DNA from 3 places in the Salicola sp. AFF1 genome. Region 1 is predicted to be linked to each of the others. Evidence: riboswitches for the same ligand, from Rfam matches in the RefSeq annotation. Region 1 holds a riboswitch; each other region holds the start of a gene.

Region 1 (7,457 bases):
GTCAGCCGGGCCAATCGTGGCGTTTGGTCAGGGGTATTACCCGGAGTTGTCCTGGGATTCGGGCAGGTTGAGGTGATCCAGGATGTAAGCCAGGCGGTCGCCCAGGTGGCGGTCCGCCGCCTTCTGCATGGCGCGCGCCACCTCCGGCAGTACCGCCATTTCCACCAGCGGCCGCAGGCGCCAGATGAGCTGCGCCATTTCTTCGGATTCACCGGGCGGGGGCATCTGCTGGCCGTACTGGCTGAAGATGTGGCGCTCGACCAGCTTCACCATCTCCTCCGCCGCCTGCTCGACGTTGTGGCGCAGGTAGGCCACCACATCCAGCATGTCCTCCAGTGGGATGCCGGCCTTGGCCAGCTCCGAGCCGGCGTGCAGGATGCGCGGGCTGGGAATCCGGTAGCGCCGGCCTTCGGGGATGATCAGTTCCAGCTCTTCAGCGCGCTTGAGCGCGGGGCCCATGAAGATGCTGCCGAAGCGCTGGACCAGTTCGCGCTTGGTGAGGTATTCGGGCAGTTCATCCGACCAGGGGCTGACCACGGCTTTCTCCAGGCCCAGGATGTGCTCGATGCCGTTGCCCTTTTCCCAGCTCTCAACCAGTTCCGCGATGTTGTTGAGGGTATAGCCACGCTCAAGCAGCCGCCCAATAATGCGCAGCCGCGAGAGGTGGGTCTCGCTGTAGATGCCTTTGCGGCCCCGGCGTTCGGGCGGCGGTATGAGGCCGCGCTCCTGGTAGACCCGGATGTTGCGGACCGTCATGCCGCTGGCGCGTGCCAGTTGATCGATGGAAAACTCGCCGGATTCCTGATTGCCGCTCTGCGCCATGGGGCGGTCTCTGCCCGTTTCATGAGTGAAAACGGCATTTTAGCGCGGAAGCAGGGGAAAGAATAGCGCCATCTCACCATTGTGTGATGGCGCTGTGGTTAGTTGAAGGGCTCAGCGGCCGCGCTGGCGGCGCCACAGATAGCGGACGGACAGCCAGGTGGCGCTCAGACAGAGCAGGGTGCCACCGCTCAACAGCGCCAGGACCAGGGCATACCAGGCGACGCTGCCAGGGTTGAGTACCGGGAAGTCCAGGCTGTGCAGGCCATTGTAGAGCCAGCGGTTGAGCCGGGTGAGCGGCGTTGAGTGCTGGAGCACCCCACCGGTGGCCGGATCAATGTAGAGACGGGCGCCGTCATCATAGGTTGCGCGGTAGACCGGCAGGGTGGGTTGTTCCCCGCCAATACGGGCCGCCCGGCCTGCGTAGTAGTAGGCGTCGTATGCGTTCTGTTCCTGGAAGGCGGTTAATTCACTGTCCGCGGCCTCGGCGGCCTCCCTGACCCGGTTTGCCGGCAGGTTGCCGTCCTCTCCCACGGGAGCGGCGGCCTGCGAGGCGGGGTACAACTGTTCGGCCCCGCTGGCGTCCATGGTGCGGTAGTAGAGTTGACCATTGAACCGGTGCAGTTGCAGCTCGCGGGGTGTGGCGCCTGCAAGTCCGCCAACCTGTGCTGGGGCACTGGCCTGCTCATGGGTTGCCGGGCTGCTGTGGCCCAGGTGCTGCCCCAGTGCCGGGTCCCGGTCCGCCGAGGTCCAATAGAAGGGGCTCATCGACAGCAGCCCGCTGAACACCCAGGTTGCCGCCAGTGTGCCAAAGGCCAGACCCAGGTAATGGTGCCACCGGAACAGCCCCTGGAAGGGACTGACGCCGCCCCGGCGCTTATTCCGGCGCATCAGCATGAGCCCCAGTATGAGGCCACTGAGGGTGGCCAGGGTCCCGATGCCGGAAACCCAGAGCACGACCTGGCGCCAGACGCCGCTGAGCTGGCGCAGCTGGGTCGGGTAGATCCAGTGGATAACCGGGCCGGCGTAGCCCCAGACCCGCTCATGGAAGGTGGTGCTGTGGATGACTTCGCCGGTAGGGCTTGAGAGGTACAGATGGGTTCCGGCGTCATCCGCCAGTGCCACGCGCCAGAGTGGCGCCGGGGCGCGGACGTGGCTGTTGACCGTCCACTGATCCGGCCCATCCAGCCGCGTGACCGAGGCCACGGCGGCACCACTGAGTTCACGTGCCCGCTTACGGGCTTGTTGCCGGTTCAGTGGTGGCGCGGGTTGGCCGGTGTCGGCGAAGGCGCTGCGCCATTGCCCTTGGGCGTCCATGGCATGGATCCGGGGGCGCTTGCCGGGCTGGTTGATCCGCAGGGCCGCGGGTTCTTCCAGATTCAGCGCGGCCAACGCCCTGGTGGGCGTTGCCGCGAGCTTTCCCGGGTCCATTGGGGCGAGCCACGCCATGCGATCACTGGCCGGGGTCCGTGGGTAGCCCTCGAACATCATGACGATGCCCGAGGCGAACCACAGCAGCAGGATCAGGCTCATCCCGAGCCCGAGGTAGCGGTGAACCGGGATGAGCCAGCGCAGGGTCCGTTTCTTGAGCCGGCTCGCCATCAGAAGCTCCGGCTGTACTCAAGCTGGACGTTGCGGGGCGGGCCCAGGGTGTCCTGACGGTACGGCTCGCCATTCGGGGGCGTTACCTGAGCGACGCCGTTGGCGTACTGCTGATCCCTCAGATTCTCCAGGCGCAGGGTGACCCGGTTAGCGCCATCGGCTCCGAACTCACGCCAGGCACTGGCGCTCAGCAGGGTGTAGTCGCCGTAGGACTGCTTGCCAATGTCCGCCGTGCTTGTGGTCACGTCGCCGGTGTGGCGGGCATTAAGCTCCCAGCCCTGATTGTCGCCCTGCCAGCTGAGCGTGGCGTTGGCGTGCCATTCGGGGATGCCGGCGATTTGCTCATCGCTGCCACCTTCCCGCGCATCGGCCCAGGTGGCGTCCAGATCCAGCTGCCAGCCACGGTCTCCGCCCAGGTTGAGAGCGGCCTCAGCACCGTGGACCCGGACCGTCTGGTTGCTGTTGGCGTACTGGCCATCATCAACCTTGATGAGGTTGTCGATCTCGCGGTAGAAGCCACCCAGTTGCCATTTCACGGGGTTGCCGATGTGACCGGTCAGCGACACATTGCTGTTGATGCTCTCCTCCGGTTCCAGGTTTTCATTCCCGGCCGGGAAGTCCTCGTCAATCACGAACATCTCAAAGGCCGAGGGCAGCCGGAAGTTGGTGCCCACGCTGGCTTTCAGGTGGAGGTCTTTGGGGAGCGGCTGCTTCAGGCTGATGTTCCAGATGCTGTGGTCATCGGCGAAGTTGGAGTGGTTGTAGCGGGCGCCCAGGGCCAGGTGGGTACTGGGCGAGAAACTCAGGTGGGGCCGATACTGAACAAAGCCCGCCGTAACGGCCTCAGTCTTGCCGTCAATGCGCAGCGAATAGTCCTCGCCCTGATAGCGCTGGTAATCCACGCCGCCCAGAAGCTGGGAGCCGCCATCCGTGGTGTGGCGACCGGTCAGATTGACGCCATAGTCATCGAACCCCCATTCGGCCCGATCGTTAATGAGGTTGACGGTGCCGTCCTTGTCCATGCTCAGGCGGGTGTAATCGGTCCACCAGTCGTGCCAGTAGGCTTTGACGAAATAACCGTTCTGCTCATTCACCTGATGATCCCATTTCAGGGAAACAATGTTCTCATCGCGGTCGTTAACGGCCTTGAAGTTGCTGTTGCCCCGGGGAAAGTCGGCTTCCACATCGTTGCGGACCACGAGGGCGTTCAATGACTTACCTTCGCCCGCATCCAGCAGGTAGCGGCCGCCGTAGGAGCTGCGGGTGAAACCACGCTTCTGACGCCGGGCGCTTTCAAGCAGCTCACTGTCCCGGTAGGGGCGGTAGCCGTCCGAATGGTCGTGTTCGCCAAATACCAGCCACCGCCCGTACTCGTTGCGATTGCTGACATGGCCGGCAAGGCGGCGGTCGCCCAGTGATCCGAGCGCGCCGGTGATGTTGCCCCCGGAGTCCTTTTCGGGCTTACGCAGGACAATGTTCACAACTCCGGCCACTGCCTGGGTGCCGTAGAACAGGCCCTGGCCACCTTTCAGGATCTCGATGCGCTCGACCATATGGGTGCTGATGGAGTCCAGTGGCGAGGTGCTGCCGAAGAGCCGGTTGTTGATGCGCACCCCATCCACCAGCCAGAGCACATCCTCGCTACGCGAGCCCTGGATGGAAATGCTGGCGTAATCACCGCGGCCGGTCTTGGGATTCAGGTAGAGCCCCGGTACGTTACCCCGAAGAGCCTGGCCAATGTCGCTGACACCGGTCCTGTCGAGTTCTTCACTGTCGATCACTTCCAGTTCAGCGCCGTAGTCGGATAACTCCGAGGGCAGGGTTTCCTCAAGGGCAGACCCTTGAACCACCAGCTCATCGAGCGCCATGTGGTGATCAGCGGCGAGCGCCGATACTGGGGATAGAAGCGTGACTAGTAGGCATAATCGTTTCATACAAGGTCTCCATGCACTGCACATTAGCGATGGAGCCCTCACGTGGGCGCAGGCCGACAGGCGGGGTCAGCGGTGGTGCAACCGGTCCGTTGGCGGCCCGAATACCTCAGTCGCGAAGGCTCGGCTTCCGGGCCACCTTTGATGGGGCCCGGGCTTCGGCAGGTCTTCGGACTCAGGGGCGGGCGCCCAAATCGGGCGCAGGCCTTGGATCACAGCTTCCCATCCGGTCTGGACAGTGCCTGGGGGTAGCCCCCTGTGATCCTCGTTCCCCAATACCGCTGCGCGTCAGTCCCGGAGTCTCACCGGGTTCCCGTGCGCTCGTTATGGAGCGCTGACCGAAGCGCTGGGGAGGCTAGGGCATCGTGTGACGGAAGTCAAAAACCGTGGATGAGTTGGTGGCGGTTTGACCAGGGTGCCCCGATCCTCTAGGATTCACCCCTCTTTCGTCCCTGGGTGGCCGGCGTTTGTTCAGATGCCGGCTGAAACGGGAACCCGGTGAGACTCCGGGACTGCCCCCGCAACGGTGAATGCTGGGCGCGGATCATCCCTGCCACTGTGATGGCACCATCATGGGAAGGCGATCCGCCCGAACCGGTCCAGGTTCCAGCATGAGTCCGGAGACCGGCCCAGGGGAAACCATCGCGTCAGTGCGGGCGGCACGGCGGTGAAGCGCCCACGACTCAAGCCACCATGCGTCCTGAAACCCCAGAGCACAATGGCCCCCTGCGTCAGGGCCTCTCAACGGGAGCCTGCGCCACCGCGGCCTCGGTTGCGACCGCCCGTGCGCTGCTGGCCGGGACCGAGGACCGTGGCGTGCGCATCCGCCTGCCGCGTGGCCAGGAGCCGCTCATGACCATTGAGGACCTGAATGTCACTGGTACCAGCGCCACCGCTGGCGTGATCAAGGATGCGGGCGATGACCCGGATGCGACCCATGGCGCCCGCCTCTGGGTCCGCCTGGAGCTGGTGGGTGAGCCGGGGGTGCGGTTCCAAGCGGGCGAGGGGGTCGGAACCGTGACCCGTTCGGGCTTGCCGGTGGCCGTGGGCGAGCCCGCCATCAACCCGGTGCCCCGGCGGCTGATCACGGAGCACCTGGAAGCGGTTGCCTCGGACGCCGGCTACGAGGGGGGCTTCCGCGTAACCGTGGGCATCGACGGCGGCGAGGCCATCGCCCGCAATACCATGAACCCCAAGCTGGGCATTGAAGGGGGCCTGTCGGTGCTCGGCACCACCGGCATTGTGCGTCCCTTCTCCTGCTCCGCGTTCATCGCCTCCATTCACCAGTCGGTGGATGTGGCGCGCGCCAATGGCCTCACCCATATTGCCGGTTGCACCGGTGGCACCAGCGAATCGTTCATGCGCTCCCATTTCGGCCTTGAGGAAGGCGCCATTGTGGAAATGGGGGACATGTTCGGGGCCCTGCTCAAGTATCTGAAAAAGCACCCGTTGCCGCGCGTGACGCTCGCCAGTGGCTTTGGCAAGCTCAGCAAGTTCGCCGCTGGTGAGCCGGATACCCACAGTGCCCGCTGCGCCATCGATTTTGATTTCATCGCCGACCAGGCCCTGGCCGCCGGTGCCGGCACGGAACTGGCTGACTGGGTCCGCACCGCCAATACCAGCATCGAGGCACTGGAAGCCTGCCAGCAGGCAGGCGTTCCGCTGGGCGATCGGGTGGCGGGCATGGGCCTGGCCCGGATGCGTGACTACCTCCCTGATAACCCGCACCTGACGGTGTGCGGCGTGAGCCGCCGGGGCGAACTGATCGGCTTTGCCGAGGGGGTGGCATGAGCGCGGCCATTGAACTCCAGGGACTGCGCAAGACCTACAAAGGGGGGCAGGCGGCGCTGGACGGTGTGGACCTGAGCGTCGAACGCGGTGCCTTCCAGGGCCTGCTCGGCCCCAACGGCGCGGGCAAGAGCACCCTGATCGGGCTAATGACCGGGCTTGTACGGATCGAGGCTGGCTCCGTGCGGCTCTTCGGCCACGATCCGGAGCGCGACCCCGTTGCCGCCCGCCGCCGGGTGGGGCTGGTGCCCCAGGAAGTGAACTTCAACAGCTTCGAGCCCATCAACGAGATCATCGCCACCCAGGCCATGTACTACGGCCTGCCCCGCCGCCGTGCTCGCGAGCGTACCCGGGCGGTCCTTGAGCGCGTGGGTCTGCTGGAGCGCGCCGAACGCAAGCCCTGGGGCCTGTCCGGCGGCATGAAGCGCCGGCTGATGATGGCCCGGGCCCTGGTGCACGAACCGGAACTGCTGATCCTCGATGAACCCACGGCCGGGCTCGATGTGGAAGCCCGCCGCGACACCTGGTCGCTGCTGCAGCAACTCAATGCCGGCGGGACCACTGTGTTGATGAGCAGTCACTACCTTGAGGAAATGCGTGACCTCTGCCAGACCGTTGCCGTGCTCCGGGAAGGGCGCCTGATCGCCAACGACACGCCCGAATGCCTTTTTGGCGCCGACGCTGGCAGCGGCACCGGCGACCAGGGCCTGGAAGCCCGCTTCCTGCGCCTGCTCGAAGGCGGCGAACCGGGTGAGGAGGCATCGCCATGAACGCCGCCATCCTCTGGAACGCCTACCAGGGCCTGGTCATCAAACAGGTGCGGCGCTTCCTGCGTTCCTGGGTCCAGAACCTGCTGCCGTCCGTGGTTACCGCCACGCTCTTCATGGTGATCTTCGGCCATTTCGTGGGGCGCGACCTTGGCCAGGTGGGCGGCGCCCGCTACGCGGATTACCTCATGCCCGGGTTGGTGCTCTTCGCCGTGGTCACCAATGCCTACAACAACACCACCCTGGCGTTCTTCGGGGCCCGCCTCCAGCGCCATATTGAGGAGATGCTGGTTGCCCCCATGCCGGCCTGGCTCATCGTTGCCGGTTTCGCCACCGCTGGCGTGCTGCGTGGGCTCATGGCCGGGGCGCTGGTTCTGATGGTGGCCTTGCCCATGACGGAGCTCGAGCTCCAGCACCCGGGGGTAGGCCTGATGGTGGCGGTACTCAGCGCCCTGCTGTTTGCCTTTGCGGGCCTGCTCAATGGCATCTTTGCCCGCAGCTTTGACGACACCTCGGTCATCGCCACCTTCCTGCTGACGCCGCTGATCTA
Region 2 (7,457 bases), on a different contig from region 1:
ATGGAATGTCACTGCGTGTGATGGCCTCCAGGAACATCAGGCCAACGCCCGGCCACTGGAAAACCGTTTCCGTCAGGATCGTGTAGGCCACCATGATGCCAAGCTGCACGCCGCCCACCGTGATGACCGGCAGCATGGTGTTCTTCAGGGCATGCACGAAGTGGACGCGACGGGGTGTGAGGCCTTTGGCGCGGGCGTACCGGATGTAGTCGCTCTGGAGCACTTCCATCATTTCCGCGCGGATCAGCCGGATGAACAGCGGCAGCATGATGGCGGCCAGCGAAATGGCCGGTAACACCAGGTTCAGGAGACCGCTGGCGGAGAAGAAATTGGAATCCCAGGTGCCGAACAGGTGTGTCAGGTCATTACCACGCCCATAGGAGGGCATGCCGCCTTCGGTTGACAGCAGCTCGTTCAGCCATTGCCCCCAGCCGGTATCGGACGGGAACCAGGTAACGGTGACGCCGATTGAGAAGAGCTGGATCAGGACGATGGCCGTGAGAAAGACGGGTATGGAGATGCCGACAGTGCTGACGCCCATGAAGAACTTCGCAAGCCAGGCCCGGGGGCGGATGGCTGCGTAAACCCCGATGGGAACGGAGAACAGACCGACGATCAGGCTGGCGGCAATCACCAGCTCCAGTGTAGCGGGCAGGTGGTCGAGGATGACGTCCATCGTTGGCTCTCCATAGAAATAGGAGGTGCCGAGGTCGCCCTGTACGGCGTTTCCGGCAAACCGGGCGTACTGGAAGAGCAGGGGGTCATCCAGGCCGAGTTCCTGGCGGAGTTCTTGGCGTTCGGCGTCAGAGACCGACTGACCGACCATCTGCCGGAGGGGATCGCCCAGACCATCCTGGATGGCAAAGCTGATCACACTGATGATGAACATGACCAGGGCGGCCTGGCCAATTCGCTGAACCAGAAAAGCAAGCATGAGGGACACCAACTATGCGGAGGCGCGGGAACGTCGATCCCGGGCCGTTCTGAACGTTGCCGCCAACGGCTGGCACCGGACCCGGTTTGCGGGCCGGTGAGCCATTGGGCGCCCGTTTATTCGACGACCAGGTCGCCGATGTAGGGGAAGTTCATGACGTTGACGATGGGCTTGATCCTGACGTTCTTCTGCGAAGCCCAGGCCTGGTCCTGCCAGTGCAGCGGGATGAAGGCCGCGTCCTCATACAGTCCTTTTTCAACCTGCTGGAGAAGCTTGGCACGCGTCTCGCGGTTGGTTTCGACGTTGGCCTTCTCGACCAGCTCATCGAGCTCCGGGTTGCAGTAGTTGCCCGCGTTGTACTGGCCGGCGCCGGAATCCGCATCCGGGCACATGGTCAGGAACTCGTAGAAGTTCGCCGAATCCTCGGTGTCCGAATGCCAGCCGATCATCATCATGTCCGCGGCACGGTTGTCGAACTCGGGCCAGTACTGGGCTTTGGGCAGGGTCTTCAGATCCACTTTGATGTTGATCCGGGCCAGCATGGCAGCGACTGCCTGGGCGATCTTGCCGTCATTCACGTAGCGGTTATTGGGTGCCATCATTGAGATGGTGAAGCCATCGCCGTAGCCGGCTTCCTTCATCAACTGCTTCGCCTTGGCCACATCGAATCGCTTCTCAAGCTCCGGCACATGCCCCTGATAGCCCTCTGGGGAGAGTTGGGCGGCCGGTGTGGCGAAACCTTCCATGATCTTCTGGGCGATGCCTTCCTGATTGATCGCATAGGCGAACGCCTTACGGACCCGGGCATCCTTGAACGCTTCAACCCGCTTCTGGTTCATCTGAAACATGATGATGCGGGTGCCACTCATCGTTTCCAGGCTGGTCTTCGGATCACGCTTGATCCGCGCCAGATCCGTCGGCGGAACCGGGGCGATGAAGTCCACGCCACCGGACAGCAGGGCCGAGACGCGCGTGTTGTTTTCCTTGATGGGCGTCAGCGAGATGTGTTCGACGTTACCGGGTGAGGCCTCGTCCCAGTACTCGTCAAAGCGTTCGAACTCCACCTTGACGCCCTGCTGGCGTGACGTGACGCGGTAGGGGCCGGTCCCGGACTGGTTGCGCGAGGCGAAGGTGCTGCCCTGTTTGGAGATCCGGCTCTTGTCGTTGCCGTCTTCGTCAGTGCCCGTGTAGAACTGCTTGTCCAGCGGGAAGATGTAGGTGGCGGCGTTGAGCACGAGGGGATAAGGCTTCTTCGTGACCAGCTCGAACGTGGTGTCGTCGATGATGTTCAGTTCGCTGAAGGGCTTGAAGATGGCCTTGAAGTCCTGACTCCGCTTGAGGCGGTTGAAGGTGAACTTCACGTCTTCACTGGTCAGGGTGTTGCCGGAATGGAACTGGACATCCTCACGCAGGTTGAAGCGCATGGTCCGATCGTCGACGCGTTCCCAGCTCTTGGCCAGGCGGGGCTCGAAGGAAAGGTCCTTGTTCCACCGGATCAGTGGATCAAACGTCATATGGGAAAGCTGGAGGATGCCGCCGGACAGCTGCTCGTGAATGTCCAGAGTGACCGGGTCAGCATCATAGGCAATCCGGATGTCCTTGGTCTCCTCCGATGGCGAGGCGGCTGTCGTGGCCGAGGCTGTGAATGTAATGCAAATGGCAATCGTTGTTATAAGTCGTTTCATGGCGTTCGGGGTCCTGTCGTTATTATTGATCTGCGCCGGCTTCCTACCGGCGCCCTGATTATGAGACCTGATGCCTTTCTGACCCATCCGACCGGAGAATCAGCCAGACAAGACACTGACGAATGTAGGAACTGCCGGTTTTGACGGCAATCGAAAAAACAACATGGCGTTATTCGTCGATCAAATCAGCTCCTTTACCGTTGATCCGAACGATCCCTGATCGGCGCCTCAGGGCGCTGTAGAGGCGCTCCGCACTATCCGGATCGGGCATTAACCATCGCCTGGAAGGCTGGGTCGGGGTTTGCAAAAGTGGTCTGAATTGTTTAGAAGTATAGGGGCGGTCGGCATGAAAAAATTCTAGTGAATTGCTGGAGGTAATAGGGATATCGGTTTTTGAGTGAATGGAACTTGACTGGGGCTACCGCTTAAACGGAAACCGGCACTAACGAACAAGTGGCTGATAAGAATGTCTTAACGGATGGCGTTTCCGGGAAGATGAAAGGCACTTGTCGGTTTAGGGCTGTAACCGCTATAGGAACGCAGTTCGAGATAGTGATCTGGAGCTGACTTAATGGAACGTAAGTGTTGACAGAAACTGAAAACACTTCAGCCAAAGAGAAAACCAAAAATGAAAAAAACCATGATCGTATCCGCTGTCGCTGCGGCGACCTTCTCTGGCTCTGCTGCAGCGATGACCGTTGAGGAATTGGCGGCCAGCATGGACTCCATGCCAACGTTGTACGGTAATATTCAGCTGGTTAACCGCTACGTCGATTCTGACGTCAACAGTGTCACCAACGACGGGCTAAAGGACAACGGCTCCACCATCGGTCTGAAGCACGAGAGTGAAGTGGCACCGGGCATTACTGCGTTCGGAAAGATTGAACTTGAGGGAATCAGGGCGGACGATAAGGAAAGCGGTAGTTCAGGCCTGGACGATCTGGATGAAGCCTATATCGGTATCAAGGGTGAGACATTTGGCAGGATCTGGGTCGGGTCTGATGATTCACAGTATGAAGCACTCGTTGGTGACTATGGTAACTGGATCTATGAAGTGGGTCTGAATAACCTGTATGCGAGTTATACGACCGCTGAAAATGACCTTGTACAGTATGTTTCTCCCAGTTTTGGTGGGCTGACTGTTCACGGTGTCGTTCAGGTCAATGGCATGACCGACTCTGGCAACGGCGATCCTGAGCAGGATGCGAGTCACCCTTATCAGCTGGGTATGAAATACTCCATGGATCCTGTGACTGTGGCAGTGGCTATGGATTCCAACGATGGAACTGGTAGGACAGGTCATTATCTAACCGATCAAAGCAATGAAAACAGCTATGGTCTGAGTGTTGCTTTCGACGTTAACGAGAATCTGACATTGGATGCCTATTACGACAGGCGTAAGGGGCAGGATGCCTATGTCAATGATGGGTCATCCATTGAGCTTGGTGCTGAAAATGGTCAGGACCTGTTCGGTGTCATGGGTCATTATACGATGGGCGCCAACTCGTTCCGTGCATCCTATGAGTCTGCTGAAGCAGATACATCGGACGACGAAAGTGATGTCATCACCGTTCAGGCCAAGCGCAACGTGAACGACAACATGTACGTTTACGCGGAAGCCCTGCAGCGCAACAATGAAGACGTTGGTCTTGACGAAGAAATTAATGAGCTGAATGTTGGCGCTGTCTACTACTTTTGATATGGCGTCACGGGGTCGGGGCAATTCAGATTCAATACCGGTCTGATCGGAATCAGTCAGCCAATTCGGGGTCATTGCCTGCCCGCCAGCGTGGTAGGGTAGGCGGCTTGCCTTTAATAGCCATGGAGGATCCTGTTATGGCCAAGGGGTCTCGTATTGCCTCGCCCTGCGTCGGCGTTTGCCGTCTCCAGAATGAGTCCTGTATCGGTTGCGGCCGGTCCCGGGACCAGATTGTCCGGTGGTCGTCGATGGCTGCCGACGAGCGTGATTCCGTAATGCGGGCGCTTGGTTCCCGTTGCGGTGACTGTGGCCGGGTGCTGCCCGTGCCCGAGGGCGGTACCCCGGCGCAGTGCCCGGACTGTGCCACCCATTGCCCGGCCCCGTCAGTGGGGTAACAGGGCACAATGGGGCGGCAATCGGCCACGCGCATCTGGTGCCGCGCATCGGGTGCAGGGCCCATGAATCCCTCGCCGGGGCGTTGCGCTTTGTCCGGTAAATGAGTAAGGTAATCGCTCAGAAAACAGGTGCCCCGTCAGGGGATAATCGGGAAGTATGGTGCGGCCCTTGAGGCCAATGCCATCGCTGCCCCCGCATCGGTGATAAAGGCGTAGCCTGCGAATACCACTGGTTCCATACCGGGAAGGTGCAGGCGAAGACAGCCAGGCTGGCTGTCTCCTTTTGAGCCCGAAGACCGGCCTGTTTTTGGTATTTCATCCACTAAGGGTGCGGCGGGCACTCAGGGAGTAAAACAATGTCGGTCTATTCCTCCTATACGACCGGGGCGGACTCCGCTTCGGCATCCCAATCCTCTTCGCTCCTCCAGCAAGGTGCCGTCCTGCTGTTTGGCGTTGTCATCCTCTTTGGCGTGGGCTTTCTGCCCATGGAAGCGGTGCACAACGCGGCGCACGATACGCGGCACAGTTTCGTCTTCCCCTGCCACTAAGGGGCAAGCCGCTCATTGGGTTGGTATTAACCGCCCGGTGATTGTGTCTGAACAGCACGAACCATTGATTGCCGGAGGAAAACGGAATGTTTCGATCCTTTATTCTGAGCGCCTGTCTGATTGGCGCAGTTGCTGGCGTATTGCTGACCGCCATCCAGTCCTTTGGGGTTACCCCTATTCTTCTGTCGGCCGAACAGTTCGAAGGCGCTGCGGCGCAACCGGAAGCGGCTGACGCCCATGGCCATGAGCACGACCATAGCCATGGGGGGCATGCGCATGGCGGGGATGGCTGGGCGCCTTCGGATGGCGGTGAACGCCTGTTCTTCACGGGGCTGTCCAACGTGCTCGCGGGCGTTGGTTTTACGGCCGTCATGCTGGTGCTCATGAACCAGCTGCATGAACGCGGACGTTTGAGGCTGACCCCGTTGCATGGGCTTTTGCTGGGGCTGGTTGGTTACCTGGTGGTGTTTGTGGCGCCCTCGCTGGGGCTTCCTCCCGAGGTCCCCGGGGCGAACAGCGCGGCGCTGGCGACGCGTCAGTTGTGGTGGGTCACGACCGTGATCCTGGCTGCCACGGGGCTGGGGCTGCTGTGCCTGGCGTCCGGCTGGAAAAGGGCGCTGGGGCTGCCGTTGCTGGGTCTGCCCTATCTCTTTGTCCCGGCACACCCTGAAGGCCCCTTGTTTTCCCATCCCGACCCGGAGGCGGTCTCGACGCTGCATGCGTTGCATCACGATTTTATCTGGGCGACCGGATTAACCAACCTGGCGTTCTGGCTGGTGGTCGGCCTGGCCTGTGCGCTGGTGCTCAGGCGGATTGCCGGGAACCGGTCCAACGACCCTGAAGACGCGGCCGCGTGAATGCCCTGATGGCCCGTCGGCGGTTTGAACCCGCCGGATGAGGTCACTGTCGCCTTTTGCGATAAGAAGGGCTGGTGGACTACCCCGTGCCGCAACGGTGCTTGATCAAGATGCCATCGAGGCCCGATATGAGCGTTGCGCTCTGGATGTCCTCCGTGGCCCGCAATCGGCGCTCTACGGCCCCAACATCATCGGTGGGGTGATCCTCATGATCACCGAGGGGTCGAAGAGCCTGGCCTTTCAGACGAACTAGCCCTGGACGCCGGCACCCGGCTCGGTCGCAGTGGTGTGCGCAATGCTATACGCCAGGCGCGGCGCCAGTATGGCCACACGCGCTTGCTTGAACGATGGAGTGCCGTCTTTGACGATGCAGGTTGATGAGAACGTATCCATGCCCGTCTTCCCGTTCACCGCTGTGGTGGGACAGGACAATCTGAAAATGGCCCTGATCCTGGCGAGTATTGAGCCACGCCTGGGAGGGGTCCTGATCAGCGGGCCGCGTGGCTGTGCCAAGTCGACCCTGGCGCGTGGTCTGGCACGGTTGCATCCCGGCGGGGAAGGGCGCTTCGTGACGCTGCCGCTGGGCGCCACGGAGGAACAGCTCACCGGCAGCCTGGACCTGGAGAAAGCCCTGGGCGACCAGTCCGTGGCCTTCAATCCAGGTCTGTTGGCAAAGGCCCATGGCGGGGTGCTCTACGTTGACGAGGTGAACCTGTTGCCGGACCCGCTGGTGGATTCGTTGCTTGATGTGGCGGCTTCCGGCGTTAACCGGGTGGAGCGGGACGGCATCAGCCGGACGCATGCGGCCGAGTTCATGCTCGTGGGGACCATGAATCCGGACGAGGGTGAGTTGCGGCCCCAGTTGCTGGATCGCTTCGGGCTCTCGGTAGCGCTGACCACCCCTGACGTGGTCGACGAAAGAGCGGCCATCATGCGCCAGCGCATGGCGTTTGAGCAGGCGCCCCAGGCGTTTGTTGAGCGTTATGCGGCTCAGGAGGCCGACCTTCGTAACCGGATCGAGAGGGCGCGTGAGGTCTATCCGGGCATCGAGTGCCCGGCCAGCGAGGAAACCCGGATCGTGGAGCAGTGCCTGGCAGCCGGGGTTGAAGGGGTGCGAGCCGACATCACCTGGCGCAAGGCCGCCGGGGCCCACGCCGCCTGGCAAGGGAACCGGGTGATTACCGCCGCGGACGTGGACGCCGTGGCGGAGCTGGTCCTGCATCACCGCCGGGGGCATGAGCCGGACTCCTCGGGCTCCCCGCCACCCTCGGGCCAGGGGCATGATGATTCCGGCTCGGGAACCCCCGGGCAGGGCCCTGGTGATGGTGGAAGTCCTGAG
Region 3 (7,457 bases), on a different contig from region 1:
GTTCCTTCTCGATGTCCTGGACCATGTCCAGTTCCTTGAGGCGCTTGCGCAGTTCCTTAACGGCACGGTCGCGGGCGGAGGAATCCGGGTCGTTGGAGGATTCCCAGGTTTCAACGAGCTGGCGCAGTTCCAGCAGGTTGTCGTAGAGCTTGGTGGTCTCCAGCGGCGGCGTGAGGTGGCTGATCATCACGCCCATGGCGCGGCGCTTGGCCTGGATGCCCTCGCCCACCCCGTCAACGATGTAGGGGTAGATGAGCGGGAGGTCCTTGCCCAGCAGTTCCGGGTAGTCGTCCTCGGCCAGGCCGGCGCGGCGCCGTGGCAGGAACTCGCGCGTTGAGTGGCGGCCCAGGTAGACGAGCGCGTCCGCGTTAAAGTCCTTGCGCAGCCACTGGTAGAAGCCGACGTACTGGTGCGTGGGCGGGAAGGTGGTGTTGGCGTGCAGCAGTTCCTCGCTCACTTCCCAGCCACGCGGCGGCTGCGGGCCGATGAAGACGTTGCCGAAGTGGATGCCGGGGAACAGCATCTCGCCTTCGTACACCATGGAACGGCCCGGCGCCTCACCCCAGCCGGAGAGGCCGGGAATGCCGGTGCGGATCAGGGCATCGCGGATGCTGGTGACCTTTTCCGTGGAATCCGTCTCGTTGCGGAGCACGGCGCGCCAGCCGGTCTGGTACTGGTCGAGCAGGTCCAGGGCGCGCTGGGTGGCGTCGTGCTCGTAGTTGCGCAGCATGTGGCGCAGGTCCTTCACGCCGCTCTTGAGCAGGTCGTTGCCAAGCTTGGTGTGGCCGTTGTTGGCGGCGTTTTTCAGCTGGGCGTGGAGGTAGCCCACCGGGCCGTGCTGCATTTCGGCCTGGACGGCTTCCGGCAGCTTCTTGAACCGCTCCAGGTAGGTTTCCTTGCTGACTGATGGCACCTTGCCGGCCAAGTCTTTCAGGCCGGATTGCTGGTCCGGCAGGTTAACGCCCCGGTCCTGGATTTCATCCAGTAGCGCCTCGGGGGATTCGGGCAGCTTGCCGGTCTTGTAGCCTTCCGCTTTCAGGCGCTGCAGGATCTCGAACAGGGATTCGGGGACGTTGAGCTTGTCCGCCCCGATGTTCTGCCGGCCGGGCGGGTGGTTGTAGTAGACCAGCGCGATGCGCTTCTCCGAGTTGTCCTTCTCCTGCAGCGTTACCCACCGATCCATGCGGTTGGCCAGAGCGTTGACGCGTTCGTCCACCGGGGTGGTGAGCGTGAGCTCCACGCCCGTCAGCTCATCAATGCGCGGCGGCTCGGCCACGGACAGCACCATGGGCTGGCTGATGCCCTGGAGTTCGGGCATGGCGAGCTGGTAGTGCACCGAATCCCAGGGCAGCCCTTCATCGGAGAGCAGCCACTCGGGCTTGGTCAGCTTGGAAATGCGGATGCCCTTGATAACGGGCACGTCCAGGTTGTTGAACGCCTTGGTCACGGCTTCACGGCCATCGCCGCCGCCGACGGTGAAGTACTGGAGGCTGACGATGCCGGACAGGGTCGCGGGCTGGATGCGTTCTTCGAGCGTTTTCACCGCCTCAACGCTCGCCCCGCCCCAGCGCGCCAGGATGGTGAAGCACTGGATGCCGCGCTCTTCCATCTGTTCGCAGGCGTCGTCGAGCAACGCCTTGTCGCCCGGGCGGTCGCCGGAGTCCAGGTCGAGCAGGGCGACGGCGGGCCCTTCCTCAAGATTCAGTGAATCCGGGTCGGAACTGGCTTCGCCGTTGCGGTAATAGCGGATGGCTTCACGGGGCTTGGGTTCCGGCACTTCGATGTCGTAACCCGCCTGGGCGAGCAACCAGCGGAAAAGCCCGTCCATGTGCTCGGGGCTTCGGCCCTGGTAGAAGGCGCGGCCCTTCAGCCATTCGGACTGCTCGGGGTAGGCCTTACGCTGGTCCGCCAGGTGGGCAGAAGGGTCCTCCCCCGGCTCGGGGTTGGAGACCATCTCGTTGATGGTCTTGTCCGAAAGCTCATCCATGACCGGTTCGCCATCCAGCCGCGACAGGCGTGTAATCCCGCGCTTGCTGTTCATGGCCATGATGGGCACATCCGCGCCCGGCCCCTGGTTCCGCACCAGCCGCCGGATACGACCGGATTCTTCACCGAAAACAGCAGCCAGGACCATGGCATCGGCATCCGCCCAAAGACTGGCAATCTTCTCATCGGAATAGTCTTTGAGCTGCTCGGGCGTGCGCAGCACGATCTCATGCTCCGGGAATGCTTCCAGGTGCTTTTCCGCCCCAGCCGCCATTTCCACCGAGGAGCGGTCGGAGACAATGCCCACAATGGTGGCGGCGTGGAGCATGGGCGCCACCAGTACCAGGAAGAGGATCCATATTCCTTGTCGCATTACTTCACTCCATAACGAATGCTGGCGTATACCGCCCTGCCAGCAGCAAGATAATCAAAGGACGGTGCAAAACTCCGGCTGGTTGTGCTGTAACGCCGATCCAGGGCGTTGTCGACATTCAGGCTGACCGACAAAAGAGACGTCACATCCATGCCGGCGCTCAGATCAAGCCGGCCAAACCCTGCAAGCTTCTTGCTGTTGGCCTGGTCGTTGTAACGGTCACCCTCGGCGACAAATGACGCGCCCAGGTGGTAGTTGGCTGGTGTGTAATCAGCATCCAGCCTCATGGTGCGCTTGGCACGGCGGGGCAACCGGTTGCCGGTGGACCGGTCTTCCGGGTCCTGGAACGTAAACGAAGCGTTCATTTCAACGTCCGAAACCTCAAAACCACCAGCCAGCTCCACGCCTTCAATGCGTGAACGCCTGATGTTATCCGGCTGGGCGCTGATCAGGTCATCAATATCGGTTCGGAAAACAGCCACATCCCAGAACAGCGCGTCATGGTCGGCCCTGAATCCAACCTCGAGTGTGTCCGAGGTTTCGGGGTCCAGATCCGGGTTGCCAAAGCCAGGGTAATAGAGGTCATTGAAGGTGGGCGCACGAAAGGCCGTTCCATAACTGGCCCGGGCGCTGTAGACGGATCCCAGGTCGTACCCGAGGGCGATAGAGCCGGTGGTTTCTTCGCCAAATGCCTCATTGTCATCCCAGCGCCCGCTGACCTGAAGACTGGCTGGCCCGAACTCACTCAGAAGCTGGGCAAACGCGGCCGTATTGTCCCGGCTGTCCTCGGCGTAGGCCGTGCTGCTGTCCACATCGTCGACGCGGTATTCAGCCCCCGCGATAAGCTCATGATCAGCCCATGCAAAGGAATTCTCCCAGCGGGCCGTGCGGCTGCGGGTATCAAAGAAGCTGGCGCCGGAATCCCGCTCATTATCCTGTTCGTCACGCGCCTCGCTCAGCTGGACGGATGTGGACCAGTGATCCATCACGGGGGTGCTCGCCTTGAGGCCCAGGGTCCGCATGTCGAAATCCGTCTCACCACCGAAGAACTCGGTATTGCCGCTGCTGTGAAGCCCAACAACGCCTACTGAGGCCCCATTATTGAATTCGTGGCTTAGGTTGAAGGTGCCGGCGGCATTCCGGAAGCCTTTGTCCTCACCACCGGGACGCAGGTTGGTTCCGTCCGTGTCCATGTAATGACCCTGAACACTATAGCGGGTGCCGCCGGATTGGCCGCTGATGCCGCCACCATATTGCTGGGTTGCGAAACTACCACCGCCGACCTCCAGCCACTGTTTGTCCTGATCGTCCCGTGGCGTGGTGAATCCCTGGATAACGCCTCCCACAGCATCCGAACCGTAAAGGGAGCCTCTTGCCCCGCGCACGACTTCAATGCGCTGCAGCAGTTGCGGGGGGATGTATTGCCAGGGGGCGCTGCCCAGCGTTGCGGAGCGGATCCGGATCCCGTCAAGCAGCAGTATGGTGGACTCACTGCCCGTACCCCGGGTAAAGACACTGGTGGCCTTGCCGAAACTCCCGCTGGAGGTGACGTTGATCCCTGCCTGACCCTGCAGGATCTGGCTCAATTCCTTGGGGTTGCGTTGCTCAAGCTCCTCGGAATCGATCACCGTTACGGAGGAAAGGCTTTCTTCTGTTGTTTCCACACCCAGGGTCGAGGTGACGACCAGAGGGTCCAGCGTCAGTGCGGCCACTTGGGTTGTGTCGGAACCCTGCTGGGCTGTCGCGTAGAGCGGCGCAAGACTGGCCGCCGCCAGACAGGTAAACAGAGGTAGACGATTCATAACTGGGACTCCCTGGTGCCCGCTGCGCTTCCCCGCACAGCATGACTGAAAGCGTTACGGGAGCAAGCTCGGGAGGACAGGCGGCGGAGAGCTGGAGACTGCGCGGCGCGAGCCGCGGGGGAAGATCCGACCGGCCTGTCGTTGCCCACCGCAACGCATGGCGTTCTTTCCAGGCCGGTCTACGGGCTGATGAGCGGATGCGGGCTGCATCCTGAACGACCGCCTTCCCATGCTTCTCCGGCACAGTGGCGCGATGGCCGCTTTTGACTCAATCACCGTTGCGGGGGCAGCGCCGGACTCACTGCTTGGCACAGCTCACCGACTTCCCGTTTCATCCCTTTTCAATAAGGGAAACCTGAAAGCGGCTCGAACCGTACCAATCCCCCCCTGTGGGGTCAAATCGGCTTGAGCCGCAAGCCAGGCGCAAAGCCGTACAACTACGGATAAGAGCTGGGTTGGATCCCCGAAACCGATTGCCTATTATGAAGTGGCAGATTATGAATCCTGACTATGAGGAAGAGTGGTTTGCAGAAAACCGGACTTGAAAGCGTTGGGCAACGACTGAGCTGGTGCGGCTGGTTCCTGCTCATCAACGGGGCTGTGACACTTCTGATCGGACTGCGCTACCTGCCCTGGATAACCGTCCCGGATCAGACAACAGGGCTTTACCTGAGCGTTCTGTACCTGAGCCAGTTCCCCCTGCTTGCCCTGGTTGTGGGCATGCCCCTGTTCGTGGCCGGCCTGATCCCCAGCCGGCGCCTGCTCATCGCCACGGGCACGGTGTACGCCACCGCGGCCCTGAGCCTGCTCCTGATCGACACGGTAACCTATGCCCAGTTCCGCTTTCACCTGTCCGGCTTTGTACTGGATATGGCGCTGAAAGGGGGCACCCAGGTGTTCTCGTTTCCCTGGCAGATGTGGGCTGTGGCCAATACGGCTGCGCTGGGGGTCCTTGTCGTGGAGTTTCTGCTGGCCGTGGGCCTGACGCGCTGGCGTCCCCGCCCGCGATGGCTGGCTCTCGCCATTTCCGCCATCCTGGCGGGGCAGCTCACGGTGCACGGCTGGCACGCCTGGGCGGACGCCCACCACGACAGCCGGATCACCGGTATAACGCGGACCATACCGCTGTATTACGGCGCAACGGCCAAGCGCTTCATGGCCAACAATGGGCTTGTTGACCCGAAGGTTGTACAGCAGAACCGTGCCACAAGTGCGCTTTCGGATAATAACGGGAGCGGCCAGCTTGACTACCCGCTGGAGCCACTCAGCTGTAGCCCGCCGGAGCAACGGCCTAATGTGCTCGTAATAGCCATCGACGGGGCCCGTGGGGACATGCTGGATCCGCGCTGGATGCCGACTATTCACGCCTTTGCCAAACAGAACCTGCGATTCACCAACCACTACAGCAATGGCAATGCGACCAAGCCCGGCATTTTCACGCTTTTCTACTCATTGCCCGCGGGTTACTGGGACGCCTTCACCAGCGAACAGCGCCCGCCGGTTATGCTGACCCGGGCCCAGGCCCTGGATTACCAGCTCAAGGTTCTTGGTTCCGCGCCGTTGATCAGCCCTGCCTTTAACAAGAACGTCTTTTCGTCGGTCGAGGGCCTGCGGCTGGAAACGCCGGGAGAGGAGCCCTGGGACCGGGACAGGCGCATTACCACGGATTGGCTGCGGTTCACGGAACAAAGGCAAAACGCCAACCAGGATGCGCCATTTTTCGGTTTCCTTTTCTACGATACGCCCCACAACCACCGCGTTCCGGATGACTACCCCGTCAAGTTCCAGCCTTACTGGGATCCGGTGAACAAGCTTGCGTTGGGTCCGGACTTCAACCCGGAACTGATGCGCAACAACTACAAGTCCACACTGCACTTCGTGGATAACCAGGTTGAGCGTGTGCTTTCGGACCTCAAGAAGCGCGGGCTCCTCGCCTCCACCATCGTCATGATCACCGGCGATCACGGCCAGGAATTCAATGACTTCGGCAAGAACTACTGGGGGCATGGCAGCAACTTCGGTCAGTACCAGCTGCATGTGCCGATGATCGTTCACTGGCCCGGCCGGGGCAGCAAGCGCTTCCAATACAGAACGGAACACTTCGACGTTGCGCCCACCCTCATGGGCAAGGCCCTGGGCTGCGACGCCACCCCCGCCGAGCATTATGCAACGGGCAACGGCCTTTTCCAGAAACGCGAGCGCGACTGGAGCATCGCCCACAGTTACATGGATTACGCCGTGCTGCTTGAAGACCACCACATCGTTCAGTACGCCTCCGGTCATGTGGAAACACGGGACGACAACCTTGACCCGGCCCCGGCGTTCACGCCCGAGCCCGCCACTGTCCAGGCCGTGCTCAAGGAGATGTCCCGGTTCTACCGGTAGGCCCTAGTTGCCGCCCGTTGGCAGAACAGCGTCCAGAGCGTCGATCACCTGCTCCCGGCGGGCCTGGTCGGTTCGAATGGAGCGGTTCTGCTCCAGGTGCAGGAACTGGCCCGAAGCAGCCTCCGCCGGCTGCGTGCAGGCATCCGGAGAGCCATTACGCTGGCGCCCCTGCACATTGGTGGTGCCACACAGGTGATGGGTAGCCTCTGTATTGCCGTAGGCATTGCAGGTGGTGACGGAACGGTCCGGGAACCGCGCAGCCAGTTCACCGTGGAAGCGGGCGACAGTACTGGATTGCTCCGTCGCCCTCTGGGTGCCATTGGAAAGGCTGATTCCCTCCCGCGACATGCCATGCAGGTTCAACACCCAGGTGTCCGGATACAGGGCGCCAATCTCACGGTGGGCCACCTGGAAAAAGGCCTCTAGAGTATGGGCCATGTCCGACTCCCGGAACGGCTCGCTGCTGCCGCTACAGACCGAGGTCGTGCCATCACAGCCGGAAGGTGTGCCATTGGCGCAACGGTGGCCCGCGTTCACCAGCAAGGCCCGGGCGTTCAGCTCCCGGAAGATCTCCATGGCCTGCGTAAGGGTATCCGTCTCGAAGAAACCATGGGGCGACTCCACCACCAGTGGGCGGGCATCGGTCTGGGCGCGTATCGCCCAGCGGGCATGGCCTTCACCCGCGTTCACGGGATACCAGAACACCAGGGTCCCCGCGGCGCTGTCCGAGCGGCACAGCTCATAGGCAGCCGCACTGGCGCCGGCCAGTGCTGCTTTGTAGTCCGTGGTCGCGAACGACTGAAAGGCATCCTGGATGTGGGAGCGGCGGGTACTGGAGGGAACCACATAGGCTTCCGAATCCGCTGGTGGTGCGTCGATTCCGGTAGCCTGGACGCGTTGCCACGGGTCCC

The links. Region 1 has a riboswitch for cobalamin ahead of AC1RQI_RS13555 (cobalt-precorrin-5B (C(1))-methyltransferase). Riboswitches for the same ligand answer to the same signal wherever they lie in the genome.
Region 2: it holds a riboswitch for cobalamin, as region 1 does, so the genes downstream of both, AC1RQI_RS01510 (CbtB domain-containing protein) here and AC1RQI_RS13555 (cobalt-precorrin-5B (C(1))-methyltransferase) in region 1, are expected to answer to the same signal.
Region 3: it holds a riboswitch for cobalamin, as region 1 does, so the genes downstream of both, AC1RQI_RS07795 (TonB-dependent receptor domain-containing protein) here and AC1RQI_RS13555 (cobalt-precorrin-5B (C(1))-methyltransferase) in region 1, are expected to answer to the same signal.

What each region holds. Positions count from the first base shown of each region.
Region 1 is NZ_JBXAYL010000023.1:9,269-16,725, forward strand. It holds gene AC1RQI_RS13540 (MerR family transcriptional regulator) at 37-822, opposite strand; gene AC1RQI_RS13545 (PepSY domain-containing protein) at 934-2,421, opposite strand; gene AC1RQI_RS13550 (TonB-dependent receptor plug domain-containing protein) at 2,421-4,355, opposite strand; cobalamin riboswitch at 4,496-4,710, opposite strand; cobalamin riboswitch at 4,790-4,999, shown strand; gene AC1RQI_RS13555 (cobalt-precorrin-5B (C(1))-methyltransferase) at 5,046-6,143, shown strand; gene AC1RQI_RS13560 (ABC transporter ATP-binding protein) at 6,140-6,910, shown strand; gene AC1RQI_RS13565 (ABC transporter permease) at 6,907-7,457, shown strand, end outside.
Region 2 is NZ_JBXAYL010000002.1:27,078-34,534, forward strand. It holds gene AC1RQI_RS01490 (ABC transporter permease) at 1-934, opposite strand, end outside; gene AC1RQI_RS01495 (ABC transporter substrate-binding protein) at 1,051-2,619, opposite strand; gene AC1RQI_RS01500 (porin) at 3,248-4,318, shown strand; gene AC1RQI_RS01505 (DUF1289 domain-containing protein) at 4,456-4,713, shown strand; cobalamin riboswitch at 4,824-5,032, shown strand; gene AC1RQI_RS01510 (CbtB domain-containing protein) at 5,070-5,261, shown strand; gene AC1RQI_RS01515 (CbtA family protein) at 5,348-6,118, shown strand; gene AC1RQI_RS01520 (hypothetical protein) at 6,216-6,371, shown strand; gene AC1RQI_RS01525 (AAA family ATPase) at 6,486-7,457, shown strand, end outside.
Region 3 is NZ_JBXAYL010000009.1:14,430-21,886, forward strand. It holds gene AC1RQI_RS07790 (cobaltochelatase subunit CobN) at 1-2,359, opposite strand, end outside; gene AC1RQI_RS07795 (TonB-dependent receptor domain-containing protein) at 2,359-4,161, opposite strand; cobalamin riboswitch at 4,317-4,535, opposite strand; gene AC1RQI_RS07800 (DUF3413 domain-containing protein) at 4,687-6,546, shown strand; gene AC1RQI_RS07805 (hypothetical protein) at 6,550-7,457, opposite strand, start outside.